Regions from separate parts of the Bradyrhizobium ottawaense genome, predicted to be linked through region 2. Evidence: predicted binding sites of a transcription regulator. Region 2 holds the regulator's gene; each other region holds the start of a gene.
The links. The regulator PhoB, encoded in region 2, activates phosphate uptake and scavenging genes when phosphate is short. The targets are predictions, from matches to a motif close to TGTCATNNANCTGTCAT.

Region 1 (7,831 bases), 720 kb from region 2:
CCGCCGCTGGTCGTCGCCCACGCGCTCGCGGGCAGCGTCACCAAGAACCTCGCGGTCGAGCCGCTCGGCGAGGGCAAGGACGGCAAGCCGGTGTACCTCAAGGACATCTGGCCGACGACCAAGGAAATCAACGCCTTCATGAAGAAGTTCGTGACCGCGTCGATCTTCAAGAAGAAGTACGCCGACGTGTTCAAGGGCGACACCAACTGGCGCAAGATCAAGACCGTCGAGAGCGAGACCTATCGCTGGAACATGTCTTCGACCTACGTGCAGAACCCGCCTTATTTCGACGGGATGAAGAAGGAGCCGGAGCCGGTCACCGACATCGTCGAGGCGCGCATCCTCGCCATGTTCGGCGACAAGATCACCACCGACCACATCTCGCCGGCCGGTTCGATCAAGCTCACCTCTCCGGCTGGAAAATATCTCAGCGAGCACCAGGTGCGTCCCGCCGACTTCAACCAGTACGGCACGCGTCGCGGCAACCATGAAGTGATGATGCGCGGCACCTTCGCCAACATCCGCATCAAGAACTTCATGCTCAAAGGCGCGGACGGCAACATCCCCGAGGGCGGTCTCACCAAGCACTGGCCCGACGGCGAGCAGATGTCGATCTACGACGCCGCGATGAAGTACCAGCAGGAGCAGGTGCCGCTGGTGGTGTTCGCCGGTGCCGAATACGGCAATGGCTCCTCGCGCGACTGGGCGGCCAAGGGCACCCGCCTGCTCGGTGTGCGCGCCGTGATCTGCCAGAGCTTCGAGCGCATCCATCGCTCCAACCTGGTCGGCATGGGCGTGCTGCCGCTCACCTTCGAGGAGGGCACCTCCTGGTCGTCGCTCGGCCTCAAGGGCGACGAGAAGGTCACGTTGCGTGGCCTGGTCGGCGACCTCAAGCCGCGCCAGAAGCTGACCGCGGAGATCGTCTCCGGCGACGGTTCGCTGCAGCGCGTTTCGCTGCTCTGCCGCATCGATACGCTGGACGAGCTCGACTACTACCGGAACGGCGGTATTCTGCACTACGTGCTGCGCAAGCTCGCGGCCTAAGCGCGAATTTGTGAACGGTGGCTCACCGCGACGTGAGTAGAAGGTTAAACGAAGGCGGCCTATCACAAGGCCGCCTTCGTGCGTTTGCGGCATGCTCCAGATGGGCCCGCCCGGCGGAAAACCTCCTTTCGGACGGTTGGCCTGGACGGTCGAGTGTGTCGCGCCCCGTAAGACTACGGTGACCATCCGGCGATAAGATCTCCCTTTCCACGAGCAATGGTGTGCGGCGTTCGACATGACAACAATGACGGCTTCTCATCTGGTTTCACGTTGGTCCGGTGCCCTCTGGTCGGGAGCTCTCGGCATCTGTGCGATCGTCGCCGTCATCCGTCCGGCGGAGGCCGATCCCCGCGCCGTCGTCGAATTGTTTACCTCGCAGGGCTGCTCCTCCTGCCCGCCCGCCGACCAGATCATCGGCGATCTCTCCAAAGACCCGTCAATCATCGCGCTGAGCATGCCGATCGACTATTGGGACTATCTGGGCTGGAAGGACACGCTGGCGGATTCGCGCTTCTCTGCACGGCAGCGTGCTTATTCGCGCATGCGCGGCGACCGCGAGGTCTACACGCCGCAGGTCGTAGTCAACGGCTCCACCCATGTCATCGGCAGCGATCGTGCCGGCATCGAGAGCGCGATCGGCAAGACTGACAAGGGCACGGGTGTGATGAGCGTGCCGGTGACGATGTCGCTCGCGGGCAAGCAGATCAACGTGTCGGTGGCGGCGAGCAACGAGCCGGCCGTCTCGCATGGCGAGGTCTGGATCTGCTCGATCGCCAAGTCGGTCCCGATCGCGATCACTCGCGGCGAGAATCGCGGACAGCAGGTCACCTATCACAACGTGGTGCGCAACCTGCTCAAGGTTGGCGACTGGACCGGGCGTTCAGAAAGCTGGACGGTGCCGATCGAGAACCTCACACGCGACGGCGTCGACGGCGCGGTGGTCTATGTCCAGGACGGCAGCCGCGACAAGCCCGGCACGATGCTGGGCGCGGCCTACACGTCGCTGCACTGATTTCAATTCTCCAGCGTCGTACTCACTGCCACTCTCATGGTGAGGCGCGCGCCCTTGCGCGCGTCTACCGGACGATGCTTCGCATCGCCGTCAGCATGCAGGCCCCGCTCACGCAGCTCGGCCTCGATCCTTCGAGACGCCGCGCGAAGGACGCGCGGCTCTCGGGATGAGGGATGAGATTGTTGGCGCTGATGAGAGAAGAATTTCGTCGTGCCAGAAACATCCCGACACAAACAAAAAAGGACCAACTTGCGTTGGCCCTCCTTGTCGCGCGTACAGACCCGATCCTGTTCGACCCCGGGGGGCTGGGGGCTGAGGAATCCGGAACCGAAAGGACCGGGTCAACGCACGTGAGTCTTTTCGCAATGCAGGGCGGCAGTCGCTAGGCGGAAAAGCGGCGAGAGTATGATTCCTGCTAACGATCCCGTGACGGTTTGCCGCGAGGGAGTTCCACCATAGCGTGTGCTCCGATTCGTAACCGATTCGACCGGTTGAATCAGGAGCCCCTTGCGGCGCTGGCCGGTTGGCGCAATCATGCAGCTGTCATGATCCAGGTTCCGGGGACGGTCTTCGCGGATTCGGGTCATGCCGTGCGATGAGGAAGCGCTCCATGAGTCTGTCGGAGGATACCGATCCGAGCGAGCTGCGCGCGGCGGCGCGCCCCGCCGCGGCGACGACGCAACTGAGCCGGGTGACGTTCAACCGGCTCGAGCTGCACCGTATTCTCAATCTCTACGGCCGCATGGTCGCCGACGGCGAGTGGCGCGATTATGCCATCGACTTCCTGAGGGATCGCGCCGTGTTCTCGGTCTATCGCCGTGCCTCGGAAGTGCCGATCTACCGCATCGAGAAGGATCCGCGGCTGGCGCGCAAGCAGGGCATGTACAGCGTGATCTCGGCGACCGGCCTGATCCTGCGCCGCGGCCACGAGCTGGAGCGCGTGCTGCTGGTGATCGATCGGAAGCTCGCGGTGGTATAGCCGCACAAACGGTGCCGTAGGGTGGGCAAAGGCGCGCAGCGCCGTGCCCACGTTCTGTCTCTATCGCTGGGAGATGGTGGGCACGCTTACGCTTTGCCCATCCTACGAGGCCTACTTCCCCGGCACCGTCTTCGCGCCCTCGCCGAGGTCGCGCTGCATCATCACCGTATCGAGCCAGCGTCCGAATTTCAGCCCGACATTGGGATGCGTGCCGATCATCTTGAAGCCGCCCCTGGTGTGCACGCCGATCGAGCCGGCATTGGCGGAATCGCCGATCACCGCGATCATCTGGCGGAAGCCGCGCGCCTCGCATTCGGCGACCAGCCGTTCCAGCAGCTTTGATCCGACACCGCGGCGGTGGAAGGAGGGATCGAGATAGATCGAGTTCTCGACCGTGAAGCGGTAGGCCGGGCGCGGGCGGTAGGCGCCGGCATAGGCATAGCCGGCCACGCGGCCGTCGAGGATGGCGACAAAATAGGGATAGCCGCCGTCGACCAGCGCGCGATAGCGGCGAGTCATCTCCACGAGGTCAGGCGGCTCCAGCTCGAACGTCGCGGTGCCCTCGCGGACGGCCTGCTGGTAGATGGCGGTGATGGCGGGAAGGTCGGCCTCGGTTGCAGGCCTGATTTCAGGTTCGGACATGGGGCAAGATTAAAGCCTTCCCGCTTCTGCTGAAAGGGGCAACTGTGTTGCCACACCCGTCATTGCGAGCGCAGCGAAGCAATCCAGAAATGCATCCGCGGAGGGACTCTGGATTGCTCCGTCGCAAGGGCTCGCAATGACGAGGAGAGGCCAAGGCTCAAACAAAAACCCCGGCCTTTCGGCCGGGGTTCGTGTCCGTTCGTCCTGGTCTATCGCTTAGTCGCGCTGGCCGAGGAGCTGCAGCAGCAGCGTGAACAGGTTGATGAAGTTCAGGTACAGCGACAGTGCGCCGGTGATGGCCGCACGCTCTGCGATGTCCCCGCCGGCCGAGGCGTAGCCGTAGATGTAGTCGTTCTTCAGCCGCTGGGTATCCCAGGCGGTGAGGCCTGCGAACACCAGCACGCCGACCACCGACACGATGAACTGCAGCATCGAGCTCGCCAGGAACAGGTTCACCAGGCTCGCGATGATGATGCCGATCAGGCCCATGAACAGGAACGAGCCCATGCCGGTCAGGTCACGCTTGGTGGTGTAGCCATAGAGGCTCAGCGCACCGAATGTGGCCGCGGTGATGAAGAACACCCGCACGATCGAGGTGTGCGTGAACACCAGGAAGATCGACGACAGCGAGATACCCATCAGCGCCGCGAACACCCAGAACAGGATCTGGGCGGTCGAGGGAGCCAGACGGTTGATGCCCGCCGAGATCACGAACACCATGGCGAGCGGCGCCAGCATGAACAGCCATTTCAGCGGGCTGACGAACATCGCGTAGCCGAACGGCGTCAGGAACAGCTTGCCGACGCGGACCGCGTCCGCGGTCGGGACATCGGTCACGGCAGCCATGTAGACGCCGAGCGCGGCAAGGCCAGTGATGGCCAGGCCGATGCTCATGTAGTTGTAGATGCGCAGCATATAGGCGCGCAGGCCGGCATCGACCGTCGCGGCGTCAACACGCCCGGCGGCCCTGCCGAAAGGAGAAGCGTAGTTACGGTCTAGGTCCGACATGGTCGAATTCCCGTTGGTTGGTCCGGTCCGGCACGAGGGTCGCCATGCCGCCGGTTCGTCAAACTCTATCTCGGATACCGACGCCAACCGACTAAATTTTGGCTAACAATCGGGGCTCCGAACCCATTCGATATGTGGGAAACTAACACATTCGCTGCAACCTTCCACGCGCGGCTGAATGTCGCCCTTGGCGGCAATCCTGACGCGAACCTGACGAGCAGTCGTGGTTAATCGCAGAAATCGTGCGATTTCGCTCTCGTGCGGCCATCCGCTACATTTTGTCACAAATTCCGCAACACCGTGGCGGGCTTTTTGTTCAACGCCAGCAGCGTGCCCGCGAGCCCGAGCCCGACGGTGACGACGAGCGCGGCCGCGACCACGCCGGCCGCGCTGCCGGCCTGCCAGACGAAACTCAGCGTCATCAGCCGCGTCACGATCATCCAGGCCGCGATGCTGCCGGAAATCACGCCGAATACCGCGGTCGCGAGCCCGATCAGGAGGTATTCGAGCGCATAGGCGCCGAGCAGCCGCAGCCGCGTCGCGCCCAGCGTCTTCAGGATCACCGCATCGTAGACCCGGTGGCGATGGCCGGCGGCGAGCGCGCCGCCGAGCACCAGGATCGCCGAGATCAGGGTCACGGCGCTGGCACCGCGGATCGCCAGCGCCAGATTGGTCACGACAGAGCCGACCGTCTCCATCACCTCGCGCACGCGTACGCTCGTCACCATCGGATAAGCGTCGGCGACCTGCTTGATGATCTTGCCGTCGCCTGCCGCAGTTCCGCCCGTTTCCGTCAGCGTCGCGATGTGGGTGTGGGGGGCGCCCTTGAAGGCGTTCGGCGAGAACACCAGAACGAAGTTGATGCCCATCCCCTGCCAGTCGATGGTGCGCAGATTGCCGATCTTGGCCGGGATGTCGCGGCCAAGCACATTGACCACGACCTCGTCGCCGAGCTTGAGGCCGAGCCCGTCGGCGATCTTCTTTTCCATCGAGACCAGCGGCGGGCCGGAATAATCGGCGCTCCACCATTCGCCCTCGACCACCTTGGAGCCTTTCGGCAGCTCGCCGGTATAGGTCAGGCCGCGGTCGCTCTGCAGCACCCACTCCGAATCGGTGGTCGGCTTGAGCTCCTCGGCGCGCACGCCGCGCGCGGCGACGATGCGCCCGCGCAGCATCGGTACGTTTTCGACCGTTGCGCCCGGCGCGATCCGGCGCAGATAACCGTCGAACTGCTCGGCCTGCGTGCTCGGGATGTCGATGAAGAAGAAGGACGGCGCGCGGTCCGGCAGTGCTGCCAGGAACTGCCGGCGCAGATTGCCGTCGATCTGGGTGATGGTGACGAGCACGGCGAGCCCAAGCCCCAGCGACAGCACCACCGAGGGCGTCAGCGCGCCCGGGCGGTGGATGTTGGCGATCGCCAGCCGCAGCATCGGCAGCCGCGTCCGCGGCAACCGCCTCGCGATGGCCATCAGCAGGGCGGCGATGCCGCGCAGCAGGGCGAACACGACGACCGAGGAGGCCACGAACACCGCCGCGATGCGCTTGTCGAACGACAATCCGATCACGACCGCGATCAGCAGCGCGATCACGACGGCCATGAACACGAGATAGCCCGCGCGCGGCCGATGCCATTCCGAGCTGATGGTGTCGCGGAACAGCGCGGCCACCGGCACGTCGTGGACGCGCCCGAGCGGCCACAGGCCGAAGGCGAGCGCGGTCAGGAGGCCATAAACGAAGGACAGCGCGAGTTCGTCGGCATGCACGGCCGGCACCACCGGCAGCGGCAGCAGCTTGCCGAACAGGCCGACGATCGCGAACGGCATCGCGGCGCCGAGCGCAAGGCCGATGATCGAGCCGATGCCCGCGAGCAGGAGAACCTGCGCGAGATAGATGCCGAACACGTCGCGCCCGGTGGCGCCCACGGCCTTGAGGGCCGCGATCACTTCGAGCCGGCGGTCGATATGGCTCTTCACGGCATTGGCGACGCCGACACCGCCGATCAGCAGCGCGGCAAGGCCGACCAGCGTCAGGAACTGCGTGAAGCGGTTGATGTTGCGTTCGAGCTGCGGCGAGGCGTTGGAGCGGCTGCGGATCTCCCAGCCCGCCTGCGGCGCGGCGCTCCGCGCGTCCGCGATGAAGGCTTCGGTGGCGCGCTCGTTGTTCGCCGTATCAGGCAACTTCACCCGGTAGACCCAGCGCACCAGGCTGCCGGGCTGGATCAGGCCGGTGGCGCGCAGGCCCGCCTCGCTGATCAGGAAGCGCGGTCCGAAGCCGATGCCGCCGGCGAGCTTGTCGGGCTCGGCTTCGACGGTCGAGCGGATCTGGAAGCTCGCGGAGCCAATGGTGACGCGGTCGCCGGTCTTGAGCGAGAGCCGCGCCAGCAGTGTCGGATCGGCGGCGGCGCCGAACGCGCCGTCGCGCTCTGCGAGCAGGTCGGACATCGCCAGCTGTGGCGCCAGCGTCAGCTGGCCCAGCATCGGATAGGTGTCGTCGATCGCCTTCATCTCGACCAGTGCGAGCTGGCCATCGGCCGCGCGCGCCATGCCGCGCAAGGTCGCGGCGGTCGAGACCGTGCCGCGCGAGCGCAAGAAGGCGACCTCTTCAGGTTTCGCCTCGCGCTGGAACAGCACGAAGGAGACGTCGCCGCCGAGCAGCGTGCGGCCCTCGCGGGCCAAGCCGTCGGAGAGGCTCGCCGACACCGAGCCGACGCCGGCGATCGCCATCACGCCGAGCGCGATGCAGGCGATGAAGACATAGAAACCGCGCAGGCCGCCGCGCAATTCGCGCAGCGCGTAACGCAGCGACAGTGCGACGCCGTTTGGCTTCGCGAACGGTTCGGCCGAGGCGCTCATGCCGGCGCAGACTGCGTGTCGATGCGGCCCGAACGCAGGCGGATCACGCGGTCGCAGCGATGCGCGAGCGAGGAATCGTGCGTGACCAGCACCAGGGTCATGCCGCGCTCGGCATGCTTGCTGAACAGGAGGTCCACGATCTGTTTTCCCGTGGCCTCATCCAGATTGCCGGTCGGCTCGTCCGCGACCAGGATGGCGGGATCCGGTGCCAGCGCGCGGGCGAGCGCGACGCGCTGCTGCTCGCCGCCGGAGAGCTGGGTCGGATAGTGATGCAGGCGGTCGCCGAGCCCGACC
Region 2 (7,831 bases):
TAACGGGCACAGGGGATCGGCGTGGCAGAGATGGCCGTTCAGAGCGATGTAATCGACGACGCCGGACCGTATGACCGCGCCAAGGCCTTGAGCGCGTTCAAGCTCGGCGACGTCACCTTCTACTGGATCACGCGGCTGTCCGCGATCTCGGTGCTCCTCATTCTCGGTGGCATCATCGTCTCGCTGATCGTCGGCGCGTTCCCGGCGATGAAGGAATACGGCTTCTCCTTCCTGTGGACGCAGCGCTGGGCGCCGTCGGCCGATCCGCCCGTGCTCGGCGCGCTCGGGCCGATGTACGGCACGCTCGTCACCTCCTTCATCGCCATGCTGATCGCCATTCCCGTCGGTCTCGGCATTGCGATCTTCCTCACCGAGCTCTGCCCGCAATGGCTGCGCCGCCCGATCGGCATGGCGATCGAGCTGCTCGCCGGCATTCCCTCGATCATCTACGGCATGTGGGGCTTCTTCGTGCTGGGCCCGTTCCTGGCCAACACCTTCCAGCCCTTCATGATCAGAATATTCGACGGCGTGCCCGTGCTGGGCGCGATCTTCGCAGGTCCGCCGTCCTATCTCAGCACGTTCAACGCCGCGCTGATCCTCGCCATCATGGTGCTGCCCTTCATCACCTCGATCTCGGTCGACGTGTTCAAGACGGTGCCGCCGGTGCTGAAGGAGGCCGCCTACGGCGTCGGCTGCACCACCTGGGAAGTCGTCCGCAGCGTGGTGATCCCCTACACCCGCGTCGGCATCATCGGCGGCGTCATGCTGGCGCTGGGCCGCGCCCTCGGCGAGACCATGGCGGTGACCTTCATCATCGGCAACTCGTTCCGCATCTCCTCATCGATCTTCGCGCCGGGCACCACGATCTCGGCGGCGATCGCATCCGAATTCGCCGAGAGCGACGGCCTGCACCAGTCCGGCCTGATCCTGCTCGGCCTCTTGCTGTTCGTGCTGACGTTCTTCGTGCTGGCCGCAGCGCGGCTGATGCTGATGCGGCTGGACAAGAAGGCGGGGAAGTAACGTCATGGCGCTCAATCCGATCTATTCGCGTCGTCGCCGCAAGGACATCGTCATCCGCGGGCTCTGCTTCGCCGCGGCCGCCTTCGGCGTCACCTGGCTCGCGCTGATCCTGATCACGCTGCTCTTCAACGGCCTGGCCGGCCTCAATCTTGAGATCTTCGTCGCGGATACGCCGCCGCCGGGTTCGACCGAGGGCGGCCTGCGCAACGCGATCGTCGGTTCGATCATCATGACGTTGATCGGCGTCGGCATCGGCGCGCCGCTCGGCCTGTTCGCCGGCACCTACCTTGCCGAATACGGCCGCAACGACCGGCTGACCTCGGTGATCCGCTTCATCAACGACATCCTGCTCTCGGCGCCCTCGATCATCATCGGCCTGTTCATCTATGGCGCGGTGGTGGTGCCGATGCGTGGCTTCTCCGCGATCGCGGGCGCGCTGGCGCTCGCCGTCATCGTGATCCCGGTCGTGCTGCGCACCACCGAGGACATGCTGCTGCTGGTGCCGAGTCCGCTGCGCGAGGCGGCCTCGGCGCTCGGCCTGCCGCGCTCGCTGGTGATCAAGCGTATCGCCTATCGTGCGGCCCGGTCGGGCCTCATCACCGGCGTGCTGCTCGCCACCGCCCGTGTCGCCGGCGAGACCGCGCCGCTGCTCTTCACCGCGCTGTCGAACCAGTTCTTCAGCCTCGGCCTGAACAAGACGATGGCCAATTTGCCGGTCACCATCAACAACTTCGTCCAGAGCCCCTACGCCTATTGGAAGCAGCTCGCCTGGAGCGGCGCGCTGCTGATCACGCTCACCGTGCTTGCCCTGAACATTGGCGCGCGCATCCTCGGCGCCGAGAGGACTGCAAAATGACCGACCTGTCCGTATCCATGAGTTCCAACGCTCATCTGGCCTCGCAGCCGCTGCCGGAAGCTCCGGCCAAGGTGACGGTGCGCAATCTCAATTTCTATTACGGCGAGCACCACGCGCTGAAGAACATCAACCTGACGCTGGGCGCCAACCGTGTCACGGCGTTCATCGGCCCGTCGGGCTGCGGCAAGTCGACCCTGCTGCGCATCTTCAACCGGATGTACGACCTCTATCCGGGCCAGCGCGCCACCGGCCAGCTCATGCTGGACCAGACCAACATCCTCGACCCCAGGCTCGACCTCAATCTGCTGCGCGCCCGGGTCGGCATGGTGTTCCAGAAGCCGACGCCGTTCCCGATGACGATCTACGAGAACATCGCCTTCGGCATCCGCCTCTACGAGAAGATCTCGAAGTCCGAGATGGACGACCGCGTCGAGAAGGCGCTGCGCGGCGGCGCGCTGTGGAACGAGGTCAAGGACAAGCTCAACGCCTCCGGCCTGTCGCTCTCCGGCGGCCAGCAGCAGCGCCTGTGCATCGCCCGCACCGTCGCGGTGCGGCCCGAGGTGATTCTGTTCGACGAGCCCTGCTCGGCGCTCGATCCGATCTCGACCGCCAAGGTCGAGGAGCTGATCCAGGAGCTGTCCGAGAACTACACGATCGCGATCGTCACGCACAACATGCAGCAGGCGGCGCGCGTCTCCGACAAGACCGCCTTCATGTATCTCGGCGAGCTGATCGAGTTCGACGACACCAGCAAGATCTTCACGTCGCCGAGCGACCGGCGCACGCAGGATTACATTACCGGCCGGTTCGGCTGAGGAGACGCGACATGGGTACTGAACATACCGCAAAAGCTTTCGACACCGACCTCCAGGAGCTCACCCGCCTGGTCGCCGAGATGGGCGGCATCGCCGAGCGCATGATCGTCGATTCCGTCGGCGCGCTGATCCGCCGCGACGTCGCGCTCGGCCAGCGCGTCGTCGCCATCGACGCCGAGCTCGACGCGCTGCAGAAGCGCATCGAGGAACGCGCCGTGCTCACCATCGCCCGCCGCCAGCCGATGGCGGTGGATTTGCGCGAGATCGTCGGCGCCATGCGCGTTGCGACCGACCTCGAGCGCATCGGCGACCTCGCCAAGAACATGGGCAAGCGCGTCGCCGCGCTGGAGACCGACTTCCATCCGCTGAAACTGTTCCGCGGCCTGGAGCACATGACCGACCTCGTGCAGCAGCAGGTCAAGTCGGTGCTGGACGCCTATGCCGCACATGATCTGCCGGCGGCGATGGCGGTGTGGAAGGGCGACGAGGAAGTCGACGCGATCTGCACCTCGCTGTTCCGCGAGCTCCTCACCTACATGATGGAGGATCCGCGCAACATCTCGTTCTGCATCCATCTGATGTTCTGCGCCAAGAACATCGAGCGGATCGGCGACCACGCCACCAACATCGCCGAGACCGTGTTCTACATGATCGAAGGCCAGGCGATCACCGACAAGCGGCCGAAGGGCGACATGACCACCTTCGCCACGACGGTCCCGAATACCTGAAGACTCAAGGAGCGACGACCCGATGGGCGCACGCATTATGGTGGTTGAGGACGAGGAAGCTCTCACCGAGCTGCTTCGCTACAACCTCGAAGGCGACGGCTATGACGTCGAGACGGTCATGCGCGGCGACGACGCCGACACCCGCCTCAAGGAGCACATCCCGGACCTGATCGTGCTCGACTGGATGCTGCCGGGCCTGTCGGGCATCGAGCTGTGCCGGCGCCTGCGGACCCGGCCCGACACCAAGCAGCTGCCGATCATCATGCTCACCGCGCGCGGCGAGGAGAGCGAGCGGGTGCGGGGACTTGCGACCGGCGCCGACGACTACATCGTCAAGCCGTTCTCGGTGCCAGAGCTCTTGGCGCGCGTGAAGGGCCTGCTTCGCCGCGCCAGTCCTGAGCGACTCGCGACAGTGCTGGCCTATGGCGACATCGAGCTCGACCGCGACAAGCGTCGCGTGGCGCGCTCGGGCCGGCCGATCGATCTCGGTCCGACCGAATATCGCCTGCTGGAGTTCTTCCTGGAGCATCCGGGCCGCGTGTTCTCGCGCGAGCAGCTGCTCGACAGCGTCTGGGGCCGCGACATCTACATCGACGAGCGCACCGTCGACGTCCATATCGGCCGCCTGCGCAAGCTGCTCAATCTCGGCCGCGAGCAGGACCCGATCCGCACCGTCCGCGGCGCCGGCTACGCGCTCGACGATCGCTTCGCGAAGGCGGAGCAGACGTAAGGTTTGCAGGCGTTGGGGTTTGGTGGGCTGCCGCCACATTCTCCGGTGTCGTCCCTGCGAAAGCATGGACCCATAACCACAGGCAGTGGTTTGGCGAAGACTCGGAGTGACCATCTCGCGCAACAACAGCGCCCTATGGTTATGGATCCCCGCGTTCGCGGGGATGACACCGAGTTGGTTGAGGCGCCGTCGTGTGACGGCTGCCGTCTTTGCGATCAGCTAAATCCACTCACCGCGGACCCGGCTTTGCCGGGGCACGCCGGCGATCCGCCGCCGGCTGATACGCGACGCGCGAGTGCTGGGCGCAGTAGGGCAGGCCGGACAGCGCCCTGCCGCCGCAGAAGAAGAAATCGGGGCTGGAGGGATCGCCGACCGGCCAATGGCAGGTGGCCTCGTTCAGCTCGAGCAGCGACAGCCGCTGGCTCATCGGCACCACGTTGTCGTAGGTGACCGGTTCGGCCTCCACCTCGACCTCGAAGGCCTGCGCCAGCGCGGTGTTGCCGCGCGCAATGGGGCGGGTCACCCGCATCATGTGCTGCGCGGGACGCGCCTTGCGCGGCCGGGGCGCTGCCGATGAAGGGCTCTTGGCACGGCCGGACAGACCGAGCCTGTGCACTTTGCCGATCACGGCATTGCGGGTCACATTGCCGAGTTCAGCTGCGATCTGGCTGGCCGAAAGTCCGGCCTCCCAGAGCTTTTTCAGCTGCTCGACGCGATCGTCGGACCAGGTCAAAACCGTCATTGCACCCTTTCCCTCGCTACGCGCCGCCATCCTGGGGCCTCGCAGCGATTGCCTAAGCCTTCAAAAACCCGTGCCGTCAGAATCCCTTAAGGCTCGCCGGGCGCGTGACTGACGCCCGAACGTTTACGCCGGTACAAGAGGACTCTTGGGATCAGAACCGCTGCACGAGATGTCGTATCTGACAATCCAAACGCTACAATATGGCGTGACTCCCGCGCAAGAGTCCGCCGACTCGCTTCCACATGTTCCGTGGTGAAAACCCGCAAAATCGGCACCGCAAGACTACGGATTCAGCGTTTCCCGAGGCTTTCCGGGCGGCATTGACACCCGTCTTGCCAGGCATAAGATAGTCGCGCGTGCCGCCCTTAAAAGGCGGCACGTTTCGTTTTCCGGGCCGGTCGATGGTGCGTTGCGCAATGCACGCGTCACACCGTCCGCAACATTCAAGTGACATCATGACTAACAGCGCAGCGCCGCATTTGCTCCCCGTTTTCGCCAGAGCCGACCTCGGCTTCGAGCGCGGCGAAGGCTGCTGGCTGATCGCGACCAATGGCGATCGCTATCTCGATTTCACCTCGGGCGTGGCTGTGAATGCGCTCGGCCATTGCCACCCGCATCTGATCAAGGCGCTGCAGGAGCAGGCGACGAAGCTCTGGCACATGTCGAACCTGTTCCAGAGCCCGGATGGCGAGAAGCTCGCCAACCGGCTCTGCAACGAGAGCTTTGCCGACTTCGTGTTCTTCTGCAATTCGGGCGCCGAAGCGCTGGAGGGTGTGATCAAGCTGGTCCGCCATCATCACTTCTCCAAGGGACATCCGGAACGTTATCGCATCATCACCTTCGAAGGCGCCTTTCACGGCCGTACGCTGGCGACGCTCGCCGCGACCGGATCTGCAAAATATCTCGAAGGCTTTGGCCCGCCCATGGATGGCTTCGACCAGGTGCCGCATGGCGATATCGAGGCCGTCAAGAAGGCGATCGGCCCGCACACCGCGGGCATCCTGATCGAGCCGATCCAGGGCGAGGGCGGCGTGCGTTCGGCAACGCCGACCTTCCTCAAGGCGTTGCGCCAGCTCTGCGACGAGAAGGGCCTGCTGCTCGCCTTCGACGAGGTGCAGACCGGCATGGGCCGCAGTGGTGATCTGTTCGCGTATCGGCGCACCGGCGTCACGCCGGACGTGATGTCGCTGGCGAAGGCGCTTGGCGGCGGCTTCCCGATCGGCGCGGTGCTGGCGACCGCGGATGCGGCCGCCGGCATGGGGCCCGGCTCGCACGGCTCGACCTTCGGCGGCAATCCGCTGGCGATCTCCGCGGCCAACGCGGTGCTCGACGTCATGCTCAAGCCCGGCTTCTTCGACCACGTGCAGAGAATGTCGCTGCTGCTGAAGCAGAAGCTTGCCTCCGTGATCGACCGTCATCCCGATGTCGTCAGCGAAGTGCGCGGCGAAGGCCTCCTGATCGGCATCAAGGCCGTGGTGCCCTCCGGCGATCTGGTCGCGGCCCTGCGTCACGAAAAGCTGCTCACTGTCGGGGCCGGCGACAATGTCGTGCGTTTCCTGCCGCCGCTGATCGTGACCGAAGCCGAGATCGAGGACAGCGTCGGGCGGCTCGAGCGCGCCTGCGCCGCAATCTCGTCCAGCCAGACCAAGCGGGCGGCAAGCTGATGAGCAAGTCCCCCAATAAAACTCCAAAGCACTTCCTCGATATCAACGAGCTGCCGCTGTCGGAGCTCAAGCGCATGCTTGCAGCTTCGTCCGCGATGAAGGCGAAGCAGAAGGCGCAGCAGCCGGTCAGGCCGCTCGAAGGCAAGACGCTGGCGATGATCTTCGAGCGCCCGTCGACCCGGACACGCGTGTCGTTCGACGTCGCGATGCGTCAGCTCGGCGGCGAGCCCATCATGCTCACCGGTGCCGAGATGCAGCTCGGCCGCGGCGAGACCATCGCCGACACCGCGCGCGTGCTGTCGCGCTATGTCGACGCCATCATGATCCGCATCCTCAACCACGATGCGCTGCTGGAGCTCGCGGCCAACGCCACCGTGCCGGTCATCAACGGCCTGACGCGGCGCTCGCATCCCTGCCAGGTGATGGCCGACCTCATGACCTATGAGGAGCATCGCGGCCCGATCGAGGGCAAGACGGTGGCCTGGACCGGCGACGACAACAACGTGCTGGCGTCCTGGGCTCACGCCGCCGAGCGCTTCAAGTTCCAGCTCAATGTCGCAACGCCGCCGGAGCTCGCGCCGAAAAAGGCGATGCGCGACTTCATCAAGGCGACCGGCGCGCCGATCATGCTCGGCACCGATCCGGAAGCCGCCGTGCGCGGCGCCGACTGCGTCGTCACCGACACCTGGGTGTCGATGGGCGACAAGGAAGGCGAGCACCGCCACAACGTGCTGAAGCCCTATCAGGTCAACGGCAAGCTGATGTCGCTGGCCAAGCCCGACGCGCTGTTCATGCACTGCCTGCCCGCCCATCGCGGCGAGGAGGTCACGGATGAAGTGATCGACGGTCCGCAATCGGTCGTGTTCGACGAGGCCGAAAACCGCCTGCATGCGCAGAAGGGCATTCTGGCCTGGTGTTTTGACGCGGTGAAGTAGCTTCGCTGGAGGCCCGGCGATCACCTCACATACGGTGTCGTCCCGGACAAGCGCAGCTTCTGGCAACGCGTAGCGTTGTCCAGAACGGAGCGCCGATCCGGGACCCATAGCCACAGGACTGAGTTTGGCGAGGACTCGGAGTTGTCAGCTCGCGCCATCACGTCATCCTGTGGTTATGGATCCCGGGCTCGCGCTTCGCGCGCCCCGGGACGACACCGAGTTTGAGGTTGCTTCGTTCAGTTCGACTTGTATCCGGAACATACCACCGCCGCCGCCCCCTTCCATTTCCGCCCTCCGACCCCAGATAACGCCCCATGGTTTCCCAATCCCCTGAGATGAAA
Region 3 (7,831 bases), 3.4 Mb from region 2:
CGCCCGACTTCTCGTCATTCCTGCTCCAGGCGCAGTCATCCAAGGCAAAGATCATCGGTCTTGCCAATGCCGGCGGCGACACCACCAACACGATCAAGCAGGCTGCCGAGTTCGGCATCGGCAAGGGCGGCCAGAAGCTCGCGGCGCTACTGCTCTTCCTCACCGACGTCAAGGCGATCGGGCTGGAGACGGCGCAAGGCCTCAACTTCACCGAGACCTTCTACTGGGACATGAACGACCAGACCCGGGCGTTCTCGAAGCGCTTCGCTGACAGGATGAAGAACAACGCACCGCCCACCATGGTGCAGGCCGGCGTCTATTCGGGCGTGCGTCACTATCTCAAGGCGCTGGAAGCGCTCGGCGGCAATCCCCATGACGGCGTCAAGGTCGTCGAGAAGATGAAGTCGATGCCGACGGAGGACGATCTGTTCGGCAAGGGCGAGATCCAGCCCAACGGCCGCACCATCCACAACGCCTATCTGTTCGAGGTGAAGAAGCCCTCCGAATCCAAGGGGCCGTGGGACTTCTACAAGCTGGTCGGCACGGTGCCGGGCGATCAGGCTTTCACGCCGCTGTCCGAGAGCAAGTGCGCGCTCTTGAAGAAGTAAGATAACCGCCCGCAGGCCATCAGGCCCGCGGGCGACTTTCAGGGAACGCCGAAGGGACCGGGTGCGGGATCGATGCAGGCTCTATACGCTCAGCTACTGGTGGGACTGATCAACGGCTCGTTCTACGCGCTGCTCAGTCTCGGGCTTGCCGTGATTTTCGGCATGCTCAACATCATCAATTTCGCCCATGGCGCGCTCTACATGATGGGCGCCTTCGTTGCTTATTTCCTGTTGAGCCTCGGCGGCATCAACTACTGGTGGGCGCTGCTGATCGCACCCGTGATCGTCGGCATCTTCGGCATGATCCTGGAAAGGACCATGCTGCAATGGCTGACCGGGCTCGACCATCTCTACGGCCTGCTCCTGACCTTCGGCATCGCGCTGATCGTGCAGGGCGTGTTCCAGAACTATTTCGGCTCCTCCGGTCTGCCTTACGCCATTCCGGACCAGCTCAAGGGCGGCATGAATCTGGGCTTCATGTTCTTGCCGATCTATCGCGGCTGGGTGGTCGTGTTCTCGCTGGTCGTGTGTCTGGCGACCTGGTTCCTGATCGAGAAGACCCAGCTCGGCGCTTACCTGCGCGCCGCCACCGAAAATCCGACGTTGGTGCGCGCCTTCGGCATCAACGTGCCGCGCATGATCACGCTGACCTATGGTCTCGGCGTCGGCCTTGCCGCGCTCGCGGGCGTGCTCTCGGCGCCGATCAACCAGGTGCGACCGCTGATGGGCGCCGACCTCATCATCGTCGTGTTCGCGGTGGTCGTGATCGGCGGCATGGGTTCGATCATGGGCTCCATCATCACCGGCTTCGCGCTGGGCGTGATCGAGGGTCTGACCAAGTATTTCTATCCCGAGGCCTCCAACACCGTCGTGTTCGTGCTGATGGTGCTGGTGCTCTTGGTGAAGCCAACGGGATTGACGGGAAGGGCGGCCTGATATGACAACCCTGACGGACGACACGCTGCCGGTGACCCCTCGCGCGATGCGCGACGAGATGATCGCTTTCGTAGTGATGGCGCTGCTGCTGGCGTCGGTGCCATTCACGGGCGTCTACCCGTTCTTCGTGATGCAGGCGCTGTGCTTTGCGCTGCTCGCCTGCGCCTTCAATCTGCTGATCGGCTATGGCGGCCTGTTGTCGTTCGGCCACGCCATGTTCCTGGGTACCGCCGGCTATTGCTGCGCGCATGCGCTGAAAGTGTGGGCGCTGCCGCCCGAGCTCGGCATCCTCGTCGGCATCGCCGCGGCTTTCGTGCTCTCGCTCATCACCGGCTACATCTCGATCCGCCGCCAAGGCATCTATTTCTCGATGATCACGCTGGCGCTGTCGCAGCTGCTGTACTTCATCTACCTCCAGGCCCCGTTCACCCACGGCGAGGACGGCATCCAGGGCATCCCACAGGGACACATGTTCGGCGTGTTCGATCTGTCCAAGCCGACGGTGCTTTATTACGTCGTGCTGGTGGGGTTCCTCGCCGGCTTCCTGCTGATCTTCCGTGTCATCAACTCGCCGTTCGGCGAGGTGCTGAAGGCGATCCGGGAGAATGAGCCGCGGGCGATTTCGCTCGGCTACCGGACCGACCAGTACAAGTTCCTGGCCTTCGTGCTGTCGGGAACCCTGGCCGGTTTTGCCGGTGCGCTGAAGGTGTTCGTGGCGCAGAACGCCTCGCTCACCGATGTCCATTGGTCGATGTCGGGCGAGGTCGTGCTGATGACGCTGGTTGGCGGCCTTGGAACCATCTTCGGCCCCGTGGTCGGTGCGTTCGCGATCATCGCCATGCAGCAATATCTCGCGGGCTTCGGCCAGTGGGTGACGGTAATCCAGGGCTCGATCTTCGTAATCTGCGTGCTCACCTTCCGCCGCGGCGTCATCGGCGAAATCGCGCATTACTTCCGGCGATCTCTCTAAGTAGCTGATTCAAAAGTGGTTTACCGGCCGCCTGAAAGCGGTGGATGATCCGGCTCCGCGGGCGTGAGATGACACGCGCGCGGATCGAAAATGGTCTATGACAGTTTCATGACGGCCCGACAGGGCCGGGCCATTTCCAACCGGTAGCCTACCCCCATGATGCGATGGTTTCGTGCTTTCCTTCCCAAGGAAGAACGGTTCTTTGACCTGTTCGACCGGCATGCCCAGACGGTGATCCAGGGCTCCATCGCGCTCCAGGGTATGCTGAACGGGGGCGAGGAGACGCCAGTCTATTGCCAGCGCGTCAACCAGTTCGAGAATGATGCCGACAACATCACCCGAGAGGTGCTGACGGCGGTGCGCCGCACCTTCATCACCCCGTTCGACCGCGGCGACATCAAGAACCTGATCACGTCGATGGACGACGCCATCGACCAGATGCAGCAGACGGCCAAGGCGGTGATGCTGTTCGAGGTCCGCACCTTCGAGCCGCCCATGCGCGAGATCGGCGGGCTTCTGATCGAATGCGCCAATCTGGTCGGCCGCGCGCTGCCGCTGATGCAGTCGATCGGCCCGAACGTCGCCATGCTGACCGCGATCACGGAGGAGCTCGGCAAGCTCGAGGGCCGCGTCGACGATCTCCACGACATCGGCTTGAAGGAGCTGTTCCTCAAGCATCGCGACGGCAATGCGATGGACTTCATCGTCGGCGTCGAGATCTACGACCACCTCGAGAAGGTGGCGGATCGCTTCGACGACGTTGCGAACGAGATCAACAGCATCGTCATCGAGCAAGTTTAGGACAGGCCGCTGTGGATGCCGCGTTGGGTCTTCCCGTCCTGGTCGGCTTGATCGCCGTCGCGCTGCTGTTCGATTTCCTGAACGGCCTGCACGATGCCGCCAATTCGATCGCGACCATTGTCTCGACCCGCGTGCTGCGGCCGCAATTCGCTGTGTTCTGGGCCGCGTTCTTCAATTTCGTCGCCTTCATGGTGTTCGGCCTGCACGTCGCCCAGACCATCGGCACCGGCATCATCGATCCCTCGATCGTCGATGCCCAGGTGATCTTCGCGGCCCTGGTCGGCGCCATCGTCTGGAACCTCGTGACCTGGGCGCTCGGCATCCCGTCCTCGTCCTCGCATGCGCTGATCGGCGGGCTCGTCGGCGGCGGCATGGCCAAGGCCGGGATCTCGGCTGCGGTGTGGAGCGGATTGACCAAGACGGTGCTGGCGATCGTGCTGTCGCCGCTGATCGGCTTCCTGCTCGCGATGATGCTGGTGGCGATCGTGTCCTGGGCCTCGGTGCGCTCGACGCCTTTCGCGGTCGATCGCGCCTTCCGTATCCTGCAATTCGCCTCCGCCTCGCTCTATTCGCTCGGCCATGGCGGTAACGACGCGCAGAAGACCATGGGCATCATCGCGGTGCTGCTCTATTCGCAGGGCCATCTGGGCAGCGACTTCTCGGTGCCGTTCTGGGTGGTGCTGTCCTGCCAGGCGGCGATGGCGCTGGGCACCCTGATGGGCGGCTGGCGCATCGTCCGCACCATGGGCCTGCGCATCACCAAATTGACCCCGATGCAGGGCTTTTGCGCCGAGACCGGCGGGGCCGCGACTTTGTTCATGGCAACCTATCTCGGGGTTCCCGTCTCCACCACGCACACCATCACCGGCGCCATCGTCGGCGTCGGTGCCGCCCGCCGCGTCTCGGCGGTGCGCTGGAACGTTGCCAGCTCGATCGTCTACGCCTGGGTGATCACGATCCCGGCCTCGGCCATCGTGGCGGCGCTGACCTGGTGGGCGGTCAAGATCTTGGTCAAGTAACGAGCTTCAGCCCGACGATCCCGGCGACGATCAGTCCGATGCTGGCAAGGCGGAGGGCCGTGGCCGGCTCGCCGAACAGGATGATGCCCAGTGTTGCGGTGCCGACCGCGCCGATGCCGGTCCAGACCGCATAGGCGGTTCCAACGGGCAGGGATTTGAGCGCGAGCCCGAGCAGGATGACGCTGCCGGCCATGGCCACGAGCGTGACGACGGACGGAACAAGCCTGGTAAAGCCCTCGGTGTATTTCAGGCCGATCGCCCAGGTGATCTCGAGAAGGCCCGCGACGAACAGGATGCTCCAGGCCATGACGACCCTCCATTCAAGGCAGGGTCGTCCCCGCGGCTGACGTGCTGATGGGCTGGGGAGGCCGTCCTCCTCCCAAGGCCAGTATGGCCAAGGCCGATATGGGGCTGGCCGGGAGGCTCCGCAATCACCAAATGAGGCTTGATCAGGCCCGTTTTCCCTGCCACACGCTCCCGCCATGTCCGACATCGCCATCACCACAGCCGAATCGCCGGCCCGTTCCCCGCTTGCCGCTGAAGTGGCGCGGCGGCGCACGTTTGCGATCATCTCCCATCCCGACGCCGGCAAGACCACGCTGACCGAAAAGCTGCTGCTGTTCGGCGGCGCCATCAATCTCGCCGGTCAGGTCAAAGCCAAGGGCGAGCGGCGCAACACGCGATCGGACTGGATGAAGATCGAGCGCGAGCGCGGCATCTCGGTCGTGACCTCGGTGATGACCTTCGAGTTCGAGGGCCTCGTGTTCAACCTCCTGGACACGCCGGGCCACGAGGACTTTTCGGAAGATACCTATCGCACCCTCACGGCGGTCGATTCCGCCGTGATGGTGATCGACGCCGCCAAGGGCATCGAGGCGCGCACCCGAAAGCTGTTCGAGGTGTGTCGTCTTCGGGATATCCCGATCATCACCTTCATCAACAAGATGGATCGCGAGAGCCGCGACGTGTTCGAGCTGCTCGACGAGATCGAGAAGACGCTGGCGCTCGACACCACGCCGATGACTTGGCCAGTCGGACGCGGCCGCGACTTCCTCGGCACCTACGACGTCGTGAATGGCGGCGTGCGCCTGCTCGAAGGCGGCGGCGCCAAGACCGGCGCGGCGCAGCAGATCGAGATCGCCGAGCTCGCCAAGCTCAACGCCAATCTCGACGTCTCCGCGGTCAAGGACGAGCTCGAGCTCGTCACCGAAGCGTCAAAACCGTTCGAGCTCGACGCGTTCCGCGAGGGCCACCTGACGCCGGTCTATTTCGGCAGCGCGCTGCGCAATTTCGGCGTCGGCGACCTCCTGGAAGGCCTTGGCAAGTTCGCGCCGGAGCCGCGCGCGCAGGACAGCGACCAGCGCAAGGTCGAGGCCACCGATCCGCGCATGAGCGCCTTCGTGTTCAAGATCCAGGCCAATATGGATCCGAACCACCGCGACCGCATCGCCTTCGCGCGCCTCTGCTCGGGCAAGCTCAGCCGCGGCATGAAGGCCAAGCTGGTTCGTACCGGCAAGAGCATGCCGCTGTCGAGCCCGCAATTCTTCTTCGCGCAGGACCGCTCGGTCGCGGATGAAGCCTTCGCTGGCGACGTCGTCGGCATTCCCAATCACGGCACGCTGCGCATCGGCGACACGCTGACCGAAGGCGAGGATTTCAACTTCGTCGGGGTGCCGAGCTTTGCGCCGGAAATCGTTCGCCGCGTCCGTCTCACCGACGCGATGAAGGCTAAGAAGCTGAAGGAAGCGCTGCAGCAGATGTCGGAAGAGGGCGTGGTGCAGGTGTTCCGCCCGCGCGACGGAGCGCCGGCGCTGGTCGGTGTCGTCGGCGCGCTCCAGCTCGACGTGCTGAAGGCGCGGCTGGAGGCCGAGTATTCATTGCCGGTCGAGTTCGAGGTCAGCGAATTCCAGCTCGCGCGCTGGGTCTCCTCGGAGGACCGCAAGAAGCTCGACACCTTCATCGCCGCCAATACCTCCAGCATCGCTGACGACGTCGACGGCGATCCCGTGTACCTGGCGAGGAACGAATTCTATCTCGGCTACACCAAGGAGCGCGCCGAGGGCATCGAGTTCACCAACGTCAAGGACGTCAAGAAGAAGGGGTAGGGCGGCGCCTCATCTTGCGCGCGAGCATGTGAACGCGCGCGGGCTTGACGCGTGCATGGACGATGCCACTTTTGTCGAAGTGACATCGCGAACTCGCATCATGTGGCGCGGCATCCTCGTTTTCATCCTATTGGCGATCTCTACGATCGCTGCCGACGCGAGGCCGCGGCAGATCAATCCGATCCCGTTCGCGCACGAGCCCTGCAGCGTGCTCGACGGCCGCCCCTGCACGCCGTCCTATTGCAGCCCGCTCGAGCCCGGTCCCTGCATTCCCGAGATTGACTATCCCTACGGCCAGAATCTCCAGCTCACCATCCAAAGCGTCCCACCAGAGGCCGATCGCGCCAAATACCAAAAGCCCGATCACGATCTCGACACGATCGGCGACCTCTTCGCCGAGTTGCGTAGCTGCTGGTCGCCGCCATCGGACAATGCGCGCGCGGGCATGCAGATGTCGGTGCGTTTCAGCTTCAACAGGGCCGGAGGCCTGATCGGCCCGCCGCGCCTCACATTCGCGACCGCCGGCGTCCCCGCCGACACCCGCACGACGTATCTGAAGGCGATCAACGCATCGCTGAATGCCTGCCTGCCGCTGAAATTCACTGGCGGGCTCGCCGGCGCCCTGGCCGGGCGGCCGATCGCGATCCGGTATGTCGACAATCGGCAGGTCGCTCAGTAGCGCGCGAGTTGCGACCCGCGGCCAATCGATGATACGCCATTGGCGGGGGCTGCTTTACGGGGGAGGATGTCGTGGGTCTGCTGGTCATGATCCTGGGGCTTGCGCTGTTTTTTGCGACCCATGTGTTCACCACCAAACGTGAGGCGCGCGCGCAGGCAATCGCAAGGCTGGGCGAGGGGACCTACAAGATCCTCTATGCCGTGGTCTCGCTCGCGGGGCTCGCGTTGATCATCTGGGGCTTTGCCCATTACCGCAGCTCCGGCTGGATCGACGTCTGGTATCCGCCGAAGGCGATGAAGCACATCACGCTCGCGCTGATGCTGCCCGCGGTCATCCTGGTGGTTGCCTCTTATCTGCGCGGCCGCATCTACGCGACGCTGAAGCATCCGATGCTGGCCGGCATCAAGCTGTGGGCGGCGGCGCATCTGCTCGCCAACGGCGATCTCGGCTCCATCATCCTGTTCGGCTCGTTCCTGGGCTGGGCGGTATACGACCGCATTTCGCTCAAGCATCGCACCGATAGCGGTGGCCCGCCGATCCCTGTGGGCGGCGTCAGCAATGATCTGATTGCGATCGTCGTCGGCGTCGTCGCCTATCTCGCGCTGGCCTTCGCGTTCCATCCGGTCGTGATCGGTGTTCCCGTGATCGGGGTCTAGCCGGTCAGCACAAGACGAAACCCGATGTCCATGCGCGGAAGGCAATAAGAGCAACAA

Region 1: a site for PhoB is predicted at 2,587-2,603, ahead of CIT37_RS01985 (DUF2794 domain-containing protein). Genes of this name have one in related genera too.
Region 3: a site for PhoB is predicted at 2,612-2,628, ahead of CIT37_RS23370 (DUF47 domain-containing protein). Genes of this name have one in related genera too.

What each region holds. Positions count from the first base shown of each region.
Region 1 is NZ_CP029425.2:416,121-423,951, forward strand. Features, by position in the region: gene acnA (aconitate hydratase AcnA) at 1-1,044, shown strand, start outside; gene CIT37_RS01980 (DUF1223 domain-containing protein) at 1,280-2,056, shown strand; gene CIT37_RS01985 (DUF2794 domain-containing protein) at 2,667-3,035, shown strand; gene CIT37_RS01990 (GNAT family N-acetyltransferase) at 3,147-3,677, opposite strand; gene CIT37_RS01995 (Bax inhibitor-1/YccA family protein) at 3,894-4,685, opposite strand; gene CIT37_RS02000 (ABC transporter permease) at 4,967-7,537, opposite strand; gene CIT37_RS02005 (ABC transporter ATP-binding protein) at 7,534-7,831, opposite strand, start outside.
Region 2 is NZ_CP029425.2:8,288,421-8,296,251, reverse strand. Features, by position in the region: gene pstC (phosphate ABC transporter permease subunit PstC) at 31-1,020, shown strand; gene pstA (phosphate ABC transporter permease PstA) at 1,025-1,876, shown strand; gene pstB (phosphate ABC transporter ATP-binding protein PstB) at 1,873-2,691, shown strand; gene phoU (phosphate signaling complex protein PhoU) at 2,703-3,419, shown strand; gene phoB (phosphate regulon transcriptional regulator PhoB) at 3,442-4,149, shown strand; gene CIT37_RS38795 (GcrA family cell cycle regulator) at 4,379-4,891, opposite strand; gene CIT37_RS38790 (aspartate aminotransferase family protein) at 5,347-6,555, shown strand; gene argF (ornithine carbamoyltransferase) at 6,555-7,490, shown strand; gene CIT37_RS38780 (Hsp33 family molecular chaperone) at 7,805-7,831, shown strand, end outside.
Region 3 is NZ_CP029425.2:4,854,052-4,861,882, reverse strand. Features, by position in the region: gene CIT37_RS23385 (ABC transporter substrate-binding protein) at 1-608, shown strand, start outside; gene CIT37_RS23380 (branched-chain amino acid ABC transporter permease) at 681-1,544, shown strand; gene CIT37_RS23375 (branched-chain amino acid ABC transporter permease) at 1,546-2,514, shown strand; gene CIT37_RS23370 (DUF47 domain-containing protein) at 2,671-3,315, shown strand; gene CIT37_RS23365 (inorganic phosphate transporter) at 3,327-4,334, shown strand; gene sugE (quaternary ammonium compound efflux SMR transporter SugE) at 4,327-4,641, opposite strand; gene CIT37_RS23355 (peptide chain release factor 3) at 4,817-6,439, shown strand; gene CIT37_RS23350 (UCP034077 family protein) at 6,540-7,118, shown strand; gene CIT37_RS23345 (NnrU family protein) at 7,190-7,774, shown strand.